One region of the Streptomyces sp. NPDC050548 genome, then DNA from elsewhere that is predicted to be linked to it. Evidence: riboswitches for the same ligand, from Rfam matches in the RefSeq annotation. Region 1 holds a riboswitch; the other holds the start of a gene.
What was found. A riboswitch is a leader RNA that binds a small molecule or an ion and turns the genes downstream of it on or off. The one in region 1 is predicted to bind S-adenosylmethionine.

Region 2: linked by a shared signal. The riboswitch ahead of ACIBJH_RS06215 (amino acid ABC transporter permease) and the one ahead of ACIBJH_RS13075 (aminotransferase class V-fold PLP-dependent enzyme) in region 1 are both predicted to bind S-adenosylmethionine.

Annotation. Positions count from the first base shown of each region.
Region 1 is NZ_JBITGV010000003.1:625,562-630,693, reverse strand. Features, by position in the region: gene ACIBJH_RS13085 (rhomboid family intramembrane serine protease) at 1-164, shown strand, start outside; gene ACIBJH_RS13080 (Lrp/AsnC family transcriptional regulator) at 161-442, shown strand; gene ACIBJH_RS13075 (aminotransferase class V-fold PLP-dependent enzyme) at 674-2,047, opposite strand; SAM riboswitch class IV at 2,214-2,330, opposite strand; gene trpD (anthranilate phosphoribosyltransferase) at 2,411-3,475, opposite strand; gene ACIBJH_RS13065 (cytochrome bc complex cytochrome b subunit) at 3,610-5,132, opposite strand, start outside.
Region 2 is NZ_JBITGV010000002.1:80,228-85,359, forward strand. Features, by position in the region: gene ACIBJH_RS06200 (alginate lyase family protein) at 1-417, shown strand, start outside; gene ACIBJH_RS06205 (putative leader peptide) at 533-646, shown strand; gene ACIBJH_RS06210 (glutathione S-transferase C-terminal domain-containing protein) at 714-1,598, shown strand; SAM riboswitch class IV at 1,675-1,783, shown strand; gene ACIBJH_RS06215 (amino acid ABC transporter permease) at 2,118-3,098, shown strand; gene ACIBJH_RS06220 (amino acid ABC transporter ATP-binding protein) at 3,095-3,892, shown strand; gene ACIBJH_RS06225 (ABC transporter substrate-binding protein) at 3,938-4,966, shown strand; gene ACIBJH_RS06230 (GNAT family N-acetyltransferase) at 5,047-5,132, shown strand, end outside.

The DNA.
Region 1 (5,132 bases):
CCCACCTGGTGGGCTTCACGCTGGGGTTCGGTTACGCGTGGGTCAGATTCAGGAAAAAGAAGGGCCCGAAGGGCGGCCTTGGAAGGGCGGTGGCGGGCGACGGGCGGGCGACTAGAGTGAGGGCCGCCCCAGCAACGGTCCCCGAGGGAGAGAACCAGCCGTGATCACCGCGATCGTCCTCATCAAGACCAGCGTGGACCGGATTCCGGAGATCGCCGAGTCGATCGCCGCGCTCGAATCCGTGAGCGAGGTCTTCTCCGTCACCGGTACGTACGACTTGATCGCGATGGTGCGGGTGCGACAGCACGAGGACCTGGCGGAGGTCATCCCCGGCCGGATCAGCAAGATCCCGGGCGTCGAGGGCACGGACACGCACGTGGCGTTCCGGACGTACTCCCAGCACGATCTTGAGGCTGCGTTCGCCATTGGGCTGGATTCTTGAGGTTGGGCGCCTAGTGGGGTGGGGGGCGCGGATCGTTTGCGACTGACCGTGCGTTGTGGCTGGTCGCGCAGTTCCCCGCGCCCCTGGGTGGGCTGCTCCCGAGGCCCGTCACCCGGAACCGTCGGGACGCACCGTCCTGTGTCTGCGTCACGTCCGCCCAGCGACGGACCTGCACACCGTACGGCCGCCGCCGCTCCGCTCGCCCCAAGTAGAATCCCCACCCCTGGACGGTCACACCGCCGGCACGCAACGGCCGTCCTGCGTACGGTAGTTCCACTTCGCGCCGTCGGTCACCAGTTCCCGTACTGCCGTCACGAAACGCTCGACGTGCTCGTCCGGGGTGCCCGCGCCGAAGCTGACGCGGATGGCGTTGAGGGACTTCTCGCCGGGGGCCGCCTCGGGGGAGCCGCACTCGCCCTGGGTCCCCGGGTCGCTGCCGAGCAGGGTGCGGACCAGGGGGTGGGCGCAGAAGAGGCCGTCGCGGACGCCGATGCCGTACTCGGCGGAGAGGGCGGCTGCGAAGTGGGAGCTGTTCCAGCCTTCGACGACGAAGGAGATCACGCCCACGCGCGGGGCGTCGTCGCCGAAGAGGGACAGGACCTTGACCTGGGGGATCGCCGCCAGGCCCGCGCGGACCTCGGCGATCAGGTGCTGCTCGCGGGCCACCAGCGCGTCGAAGCCCGCCTCCGTCAGCGCCTTGCAGGCCGACGCGATGGAGTAGGCGCCGATGACGTTCGGGGAGCCGGCCTCGTGGCGGGCGGCGCTGTCGTGCCACTCCACGTCAACTCCCCCGTCCTCACGCCGAGTTACCTTGCGGCTGGCGCCGCCGCCCGCGAGGTAGGGGTCGGCGGCCTGGAGCCAGTCGGCGCGGCCGGCGAGGACTCCGGAGCCGAAGGGGGCGTACAGCTTGTGGCCGGAGAAGGCGATCCAGTCGACGTCGAGGTCCTGGACGGACACCGGGTGGTGCGGGGCGAGTTGGGCGGCGTCTAGAACGATCCGGGCGCCGTGGGCGTGAGCCGCGGCGGCCAACTCCCGTACCGGCCACAGCTCGCCGGTGACGTTCGAGGCGCCGGTGACGCAGACCAGGGCCGGGCTGTAGGGGTCACGGGCGGCGAGGGCCTGCTGCAGGGTCTCGACGGCCTGGGCCGGAGTGCGCGGGGCGTTGAGGTAGGTGACCCGGGCGTCCTTCCAGGGCAGCAGGGACGCGTGGTGCTCGGTCTCGAAGACGAAGACCTGGCAGTCGGCGGGGAGGGCCGCGGCGAGGAGGTTCAGGGAGTCCGTGGTGGAGCGGGTGAAGATCAGCTGGTCGTCGGGGCGGCAGTCCAGGAACTCCTCGACCGTCTTCCGCGCGTTCTCGAAGAGGTCCGTCGACAGCTGCGAGAGGTAGCCGGCGCCTCGGTGGACGCTGCCGTAGTACGGGGCGTAGGCCGCCACGTCGTCCCAGACGCGCTGGAGGGCGGGGGCGCTGGCCGCGTAGTCGAGCGCCGCGTAGGTGACCTCGCCGCCCGTGACGAGCGGGACGGTGACATCCCGGCCGAGAACGGGCAGCGCCCCCGAAATGTCACTGCAAAGCGTCGTAGCGGTGGCCGTGGTGGAGACAGACATGGCGAACTCCTGTGAGAGGCAAGGCGGTTCCGCCGTGCGAGCGGGACATGGCTCAAGCACGGAGGGGGTGAAAGGGGATGTGCGGAGGCGGGGCTCGACGCCCTATCGCATTCGCTTGCTCACAGAGGGCTCCCTCGATGACCAGGACCCCTGGTGTCTTTCGAGGGGCCCGCGCTTGCCGCAGACCTCGCTGCCTACGGCCTGGTCTTCACCCGGGGCACCCCGCCACGGACGGAGGGTTGCCGGACAGTCGGCCGGGGCCTCATGACTGTCACTCATGACCTGGTCGGAAAACGTACGTGAAGTGATCGTCGTCCCGCAACCCGTGTCCGGATCGCGGGACGACGACCGCCGTACGGACGGCTACGCGTTGGTGGCGGCCGCCCAGCGCTCCAGGGTCCGCTTGGCGGCACCCGAGTCGATCGACTCCGCCGCCTTCTCCATCCCGGCCCTGATCCGGTCCGCCAACGGCCCGTCCCCCCGCTCCAGCGCCACCAGGGCAGCCGCCGAGTTCAGGAGTACGGCGTCCCGCACCGGGCCCGGCTCGCCGTCCAGGAGGCGGCGGGCGACGCCCGCGTTGTAGTCGGGGTCGGCGCCGCGCAGGGCCTCCACGGGGACGAGTTCGAGGCCGACGTCCCGGGGATCGAAGGACTCCTCGGTGACCTTGCCGTCGCGGACGATCCACACCCGGGAGGTCGCCGTGGTCGTCAGCTCGTCCAGACCGTCGTCACCGCGGAACACCAGCGCGGAGGAGCCGCGCTCGGCGAGCACGCCCGCGATGAGCCCGGCCATACGGGTGTCGAAGCAGCCGACCGCCGACGAGGTGACCTTCGCCGGGTTGGTGAGCGGGCCGAGGAGGTTGAACGCGGTCGGAATCCCCAGCGCCCCCCGGACCGCGCCGACGAACCGCATCGACGGGTGGAACTTGGCCGCGAAACAGAAGGTGATCCCGGCCTCCGCCGCCACCCGCGCCACCTGCTCGGTCGGCAGGTTCAGATTGATGCCGAGCTTCTCCAGCACGTCTGAGGAACCGCTCGCCGAGGACGCGGCCCGGTTGCCGTGCTTGACGACCTTCGCCCCCGTACCGGCGATCACGATCGCGGACATCGTCGAGATGTTGACCGTCTTGGCCCGGTCGCCGCCCGTACCGACGATGTCGACGGCAGGACCCGGAATGTCCAGCGGCTTCGCGTGGGCGTACATCGTCTCGACGAGACCGGTGATCTCCTCGACCGTCTCGCCCTTGGCCCGCAGCGCCACCAGGAAGCCCGCGATCTGCGCGTCCGCGGCCTCACCGCTCATGATGCGGTCCATCGCCCACGCCGTGTCGGCGGTGCTCAGGTCCTGTCCGGCCAGCAGCGCGCTCAGTACGTCGGGCCAGGAACGGGCCGCCGCGGTGTCGCCTCCAGCGGGGGTCACAGCGCTCATACGGCCGCTCCTGAGTGTCGTAGAAACATGGTTCAAATATGCGTCCCCACCCTATCCAGCTCAGGACACGGCGAAGGGCCCCGTCCGGTGTTCGGACGGGGCCCTTCGACTGTGGCGTGGCGACGCCTCAGCGATCAGTGGTGGCCGTGGCCGCTCGTGATCTCCTTGTACTCCTCGACGGTGGGCTTGGCGATCTGGGACTCCTCGCCGTAGTACGCCTCGCTCAGCTTGGCGCGCAGCTTCTCGGTGCCCTTGACCTTGCGCTCGACACCGTTCTCGTCGACCGTCGCGCCGATCGCGGCCGGCACGTACTGCTCGTGCGCGGTGAGCGTGTGCAGCGCGTCCTGGCTGAGCGGCTCGTGGATCTCGACGAACTCACCGTGCGGCAGGCGCTTGATGATGCCCGACTCGCGGCCGTGCAGCACCTTGTCCTTGTCGCGGCGCTGGAGGCCGAGGCAGATCCGCTTGGTGGCGATGAAGACGAGCACCGGCACCACGAAGAAGGCGACACGCACGAACCAGGTGATCGAGTTGATCGACAGGTGGAAGTGCGTGGCCCAGATGTCGTTGCCGCCACCGACGAGCAGGACGAAGTACCACGAGATCCACGCGGCACCGAAGGCCGTACGGGTCGGGACGTTGCGCGGGCGGTCCAGGATGTGGTGCTCGCTCTTGTCGCCGGTGACCCAGGACTCGATGAACGGGTAGACCGCGATCGCGACCAGGACCAGCGGGAAGATGATCAGCGGGATGAACACGCCCAGGACGAGCGTGTGACCCCAGAAGTTGATCTCCCAGCCGGGCATGAAGCGGATCAGGCCCTCGGAGAAGCCCATGTACCAGTCGGGCTGGGCGCCCGTGGACACCATGTCCGGGCGGTACGGGCCCATGGCCCAGATCGGGTTGATCGAGGCGATCGCCGCGATGGCCGCGATGACACCGAAGACCAGGAAGAAGAAGCCTCCGGCCTTGGCCATGTAGACCGGCAGCAGCGGCATGCCCACGACGTTGTTGTTCGTCTTTCCGGGACCCGCGAACTGCGTGTGCTTGTGGTAGAAGACCAGGATCAGGTGGCCGACCACCAGACCGAGCATGATGCCCGGCAGCAGCAGGATGTGGATCGAGTAGAACCGCGCGACGAAGTCGCCGCCCGGGAACTCTCCGCCGAAGAGGAAGAACGACAGGTACGTGCCGACGATCGGCACGGACAGGACCGCGCCCTCCATGAAGCGGACACCGGTGCCGGAGAGCAGGTCGTCCGGGAGCGAGTAACCGGTGAAGCCGGTGAACATGCCCAGGACGAACAGCAGGAAGCCGAACAGCCAGTTGACCTCACGCGGCTTGCGGAACGCACCCGTGAAGAACACGCGCATCATGTGCACGAACATGGCGGCCAGGAAGATCAGCGCCGCCCAGTGGTGGATCTGCCGGATCAGCAGACCGCCGCGCACATCGAAGGAGATGTGCATCGTCGAGTTGAACGCCTCCGACATCAGCTGCCCCTGGAGCGGGACATAGCTGCCGTGGTACGTCACCTCGTTCATCGACGGGTGGAAGAACAGCGTCAGATACACACCCGTGAGGATGATGATGATGAAGCTGTAGAGGCAGACCTCGCCCAGCATGAACGACCAGTGGTCGGGGAAGATCTTGCGCA
Region 2 (5,132 bases), on a different contig from region 1:
CGCGACCAGGGCCACACCGTCATGGGCATGGGGCAGATGGGCGCCATCTGTGAGATGGCCTGGAACCAGGGCGACGACCTGTACTCGTACGACAGTCGCCGTTTCATGAAGGCCGCCCAGTACGTCGCGAAGTACAACAGCGGCAGCGACGTGCCCTTCACCACCTACACCTGGGGCACCGGGCAGAGCTGCGCCCAGTCGTCCCAGACGGTGATCTCCGCCTCCTCGCGCGGCCAGATCCGGCCGGTGTGGGCGATGCTCCACTTCCACTACAACCGGCGGATCGGCCTCGACGACAAGTACATCTCGGCCATGTACTACAACCTCGTCGCACCCGAGGGCGGGGGAGGTGACTACGGCACCGACAGCGGTGGCTACGACCAGCTCGGCTTCGGGACCCTGATGTACGCGAAGTAGCGGCCCGGCCTGTCCACGGGTCGGGACCTGTGCCCGACCCGTGGACGCCCTCTTGACCCCGGGCGACGGTGGATCGACACTCCAGTAGGGAATCCTAGTGAACAGGTAGGGAAACATGGGGCGCCTTGAGCCGGTCACCACCAGCCGAGTGGACCGTTCGCCCCTTCTGACCTCCCGCCGTCACATCGATCTGCTGCGGGTGTGCAGCGCCATGAGCCCACTGCGCTGAGCCCCGTCCACCGTTCGACGACGCTTCCGCCGCGCGTACGTCCACGCGCCCGTACCCGGGGAGTCCCATGTCCGTCACGTCTCTCGCCGCCGTCCCCTCACCCCGCTCCGCCCCCCTGTTCAGGGGCCGGATCGGGAGCGACGCGCGCAGCGGGCACTACGCCGTGCCGCGCCGCTACCGCCTCCATCTGTCCACCGCCTGCGCCGACGGCCTGCGCATCGCCGTCACCCACAGCCTCCTCGGCCTCCACGAGAGCTGTCCGGCCGTGTTCCTCTCCGCCGTACCCGACTGTCCGAGTGGTGGACACTCCGAACTGCGCCTGCTCTACGAGGCGAGCGCCCACCGCTACTCCGGACCGGCCGCAGCGCCCGTGCTCAGCGACGACTGGTCCGGCCGCATCGTCAGCACCCACGCCCCCGACATCACCCGCGACCTCGCCCGGCACTTCGGTGCGGGCGGACCCCGGCTCTACCCGTGCGGCGCCGAGTCGGAGATCGAGGCCGTCGAGCGGCTCTGCGCACAGGGCATCGAGGACGCGGCACAGCGCGCCGGAGCGGCCGGTGGCGAACAGGCCGAGCGCGACGAAGCCCTCGGCCTGCTGCTGGAGACACTGGGCTCGCTCGACCGCTGGCTGGACGGCCGCGAGCACATGATCCGCGACGAACTCACCGCAGCCGATGTCGAGTTGTGGGTGACCCTGGTGCAGCTCGACACCGTGCACCGCTACCACCTGGACGCCGCCGCCGTGCAGAGCGTCGCCGACCACCCCCACCTGTGGGCCTACGCCCGCCGGCTGGCCGCCCACCCCGCCTTCGGCACCCATCTGGACCTCGACGGCATCGCCCGCCGCCACCACGCCCGCTGCCAGGGCTTGGAGGCCGCCGGTGCCGCTGTCCAGATCCTGGACTGGGCGGCCCATGCGGCGGACGAAACGGGAGCTTGCCGCAGTTGAGCGGCGTGCCCACCGTCCAGTTGGTGGACGGCCGTTGACATTCGTTCGGGCAATTGTCTTAACTTGCGGCCAGAACGGTCATGAGTGTCAGCGACAAGCCCTGGCTTGCTGACCGGCAACCCTCGCACGCGGTGGGGTGCCCCAGGTGACGACCGGACCGGATGACGTTTCGGTAAGCGCGAGGCCCCGCGGGGCCGGAACAGTGACAGGTGACGCCATGTACGCAGCTCTCAGGACGGCCACATGCCGTCCGCAGGGCTGCGTACGGTCGTACGCCAACCTGTTCGTCGCCGACCGCGCTGTCGATCTGCTCCGGGTCAGCAGCGCACTGTGTACCGCACCGGGCCGCGCCCGCTGTCGGGCCTGACGACCAGTCGGCCCACGCACCTCTGACGCACACCCGATCCCGCCGGTGTGCCTGCCCCTTCCCCGCCCCCGGTCCCGCGCACCCGCGCGTGCCGTCCGCCGTCGCGCGTCCACCGCCACGGACCGGGGTCTGTGAACCCGCCGGAGCCCACCATGAGTGAACCCCCAGGCACCACTGTGTCCCTGGCCGACGCCCCCGCAGCAGACGCCCCGTCAAAACCCCTCACCGCACAGCGAGTTCAGCCGCTGCGCCGGCCCGGCCGGTGGATCGTCACCCTGGTCGTGCTGGTGGTGGCCGCCCAGTTCGTCCACGGGCTGGTCACCAACTCCTTCTACCAGTGGGACCGCTTCGGCTACTGGTTCCTGCGCCCGACGATCCTCGACGGACTCGTCATCACCCTCGAAGTCGCCGCGCTCAGCGCGGTGTTGGGTCTCCTCGGCGGCATCCTGCTCGCCCTGGCCCGACTCTCCAAGAGCCCGGTGCTGCGCGCGGTGAGCTGGATCTATGTGTGGGCGCTGCGCTCGATCCCGCTCATCGTGGTGCTGATCTTCCTCTACAACTTCAGCGCCCTCTACCAGACGCTCAGCATCGGCGTCCCCTTCGGACCCGCCTTCTTCTCCGTCGACGAGTCGAAGCTCGCCACCGACATGGTCGTCGCCGTCGTCGGACTCAGCCTCAACGAGGCGGCGTACGCGGCCGAAGTGGTCCGCGGCGGCATCCTCTCCGTCGACCAGGGCCAGCACGAGGCGGCCTCCGCCCTCGGCCTCCCCAAGGGCTACCAGTTCCGCAGAATCGTCTTCCCGCAGGCGCTGCGCTCCATCACCCCGAACTACGTCAACCAGCTGATCGGCCTGATCAAGAGCACCTCGCTGGTCTTCTACGTCTCGCTGCTCGACCTGTTCGGCTCCGCGCAGACGATGGGCTCCACCTACCCAGGCGACATCGTGCCGCTGCTCCTGGTCGTCACCGTCTGGTACCTGATCCTGACCAGCGTGGTGTCCGTCATCCAGTTCTACGTCGAGCGGCACTACGCCCGGGGCGCCACCCGCAACCTGCCGCCCACCCCGATCCAGAAACTCCGCACCGGTGTCACCGATCTGCGGGCCCGCATCCGCAGGGAGACCGCCGTATGACCACGAACACCGTCGAACCCCTGGCGGACATCACACCCGCCGCCGTAGAGGTGCACGACGTCCACAAGTGGTACGGCGCCCACCGCGTGCTGGACGGCGTCGACCTCACCGTGCGGCCCGGCGAGGTCACCGTGATCCTCGGCCCGTCCGGTTCCGGCAAGTCCACGCTGCTGCGGGTCATCAACCACCTGGAGAAGCCCGAGATCGGTTACGTCAGCGTCAACGGCGAACTCATCGGGGTGAAGCAACAGGGCGGACGGCTCAAGGAGTTGAGCGAGCGTGCCATCCTCGCGCAGCGCAGCCGGATCGGGTTCGTCTTCCAGAACTTCAACCTCTTCCCGCACCTGACCGTCCTCGACAACGTGGCCGCCGCCCCGGTCGCCACCGGCAGGCTCGGCAAGCCCGAAGCCCTGGAACTGGCAAGGGAGTTGCTGGGCCGCGTAGGTCTCGCCGAGAAGAGCGGCGCCTACCCGAGGCAGCTCTCCGGCGGCCAGCAGCAGCGCGTCGCCATCGCACGGGCACTGGCCCTCCGCCCCGGCGTCATTCTCTTCGACGAGCCGACCTCCGCCCTCGACCCCGAACTCGTCGGCGAAGTCCTCTCCGTCATCAAGGACTTGGCGACCAGCGGCACCACCCTCGTCATCGTCACCCACGAGATCGGCTTCGCCCGCGAGGTCGCCGACCGGGTCGTCTTCATCGACGGCGGAAAGATCGTCGAACAGGGCCCGCCCCACGAGGTCCTCGACAGGCCACAGCACGAACGGACCAGGGACTTCCTCAGCAAGGTCCTCTGAACCCCTTCCTCACCTTCACCCTCGACACCGAGCCTAGGAACAGCCATGTCTACTCTCAGCCTGCGCAGCAGAATCACTCGCGGACTCACCGCGGGAACCGTCCTCGCTTCCCTCGCCGGTGGTCTCGCGGCCTGCGGCGGCGACAGTGACGCGGCCACCACGTCCGGCGGTGCCGCCTCCGGCACGGTCACCGTGGGCGCCTTCTCCCTCGGTGCGGCCAAGGAGGCGAAGCTCAAGGTCGCCGAAGTGAAGTCGATCAGCGCCGAGTTGCCCAAGTCCATAGCGAAGAGCGGCAAGCTGGAGATCGGCGTCGGCTTCCTGCCCGCCGGCTCCCCGCCGCTCGGCTACGTGGGCTCGGACCAGAAGACCCTCACCGGTTCCGAGACCGACATCGCCCGCCTGGTCGCCGCCGTCCTCGGCCTCAAGCCCGAGCTGAAGAACTCCACTTGGGAGAGCCTCTTCATCGGCCTCGACAGCGGAAAGGTCGATGTCGCCTTCTCCAACGTCACCGACACCGAGGAGCGCAAGGCGAAGTACGAGTTCGCGTCCTACCGCGAGGACAACCTCGGCTTCGCGGTGAAGGCCGACAACTCCTGGAACTTCGACGGCAATTACGAGAACCTCGCCGGCAAGACCGTCGCCGTGGGCGCGGGCACCAACCAGGAGCGGATCCTCCTGGAGTGGAAGAAGAAGCTGGCCGCCGAGGGCAAGAAGGCGCTCACCGTCAAGTACTTCCAGGACAACAACAGCACCTACCTCGCGCTGGCCTCCGGGAAGATCGACGCCTACCTCGCCCCCAACCCCTCGGTCGCCTACCAGGTCTCCTCGACCAAGGGCACGGCCAAGGCGGTCCGCAACGCGGGCACGTACTCCGGCGCCGGATCCACCCTCCAGGGCCTGATCGCGGCCACCGCGAAGAAGAACAGCGGCCTCGCCAAGCCCCTCGCGGACGCCATCAACTACCTGATCAAGAACGGTCAGTACGCGAAGTGGCTGGCCGCCTGGAACCTCTCCAACGAGGCCGTCGCCAAGTCCGAGATCAACCCGCCCGGACTGCCGAAGACCGACTCCTGACCCACCCTCTCAGCAAGGGGACCCCGCCACGCCCCGGCGGGGTCCCCGCCCCGTGCGACCAGTACCGGAGCCGTCACCCGATGTCTTCCACCGCCAGTATCGAAACGACCACCTCCCACGTCCTGGACAACCCGGCCTGGGCCGCGCTCACCGGCCCGCACGCCCA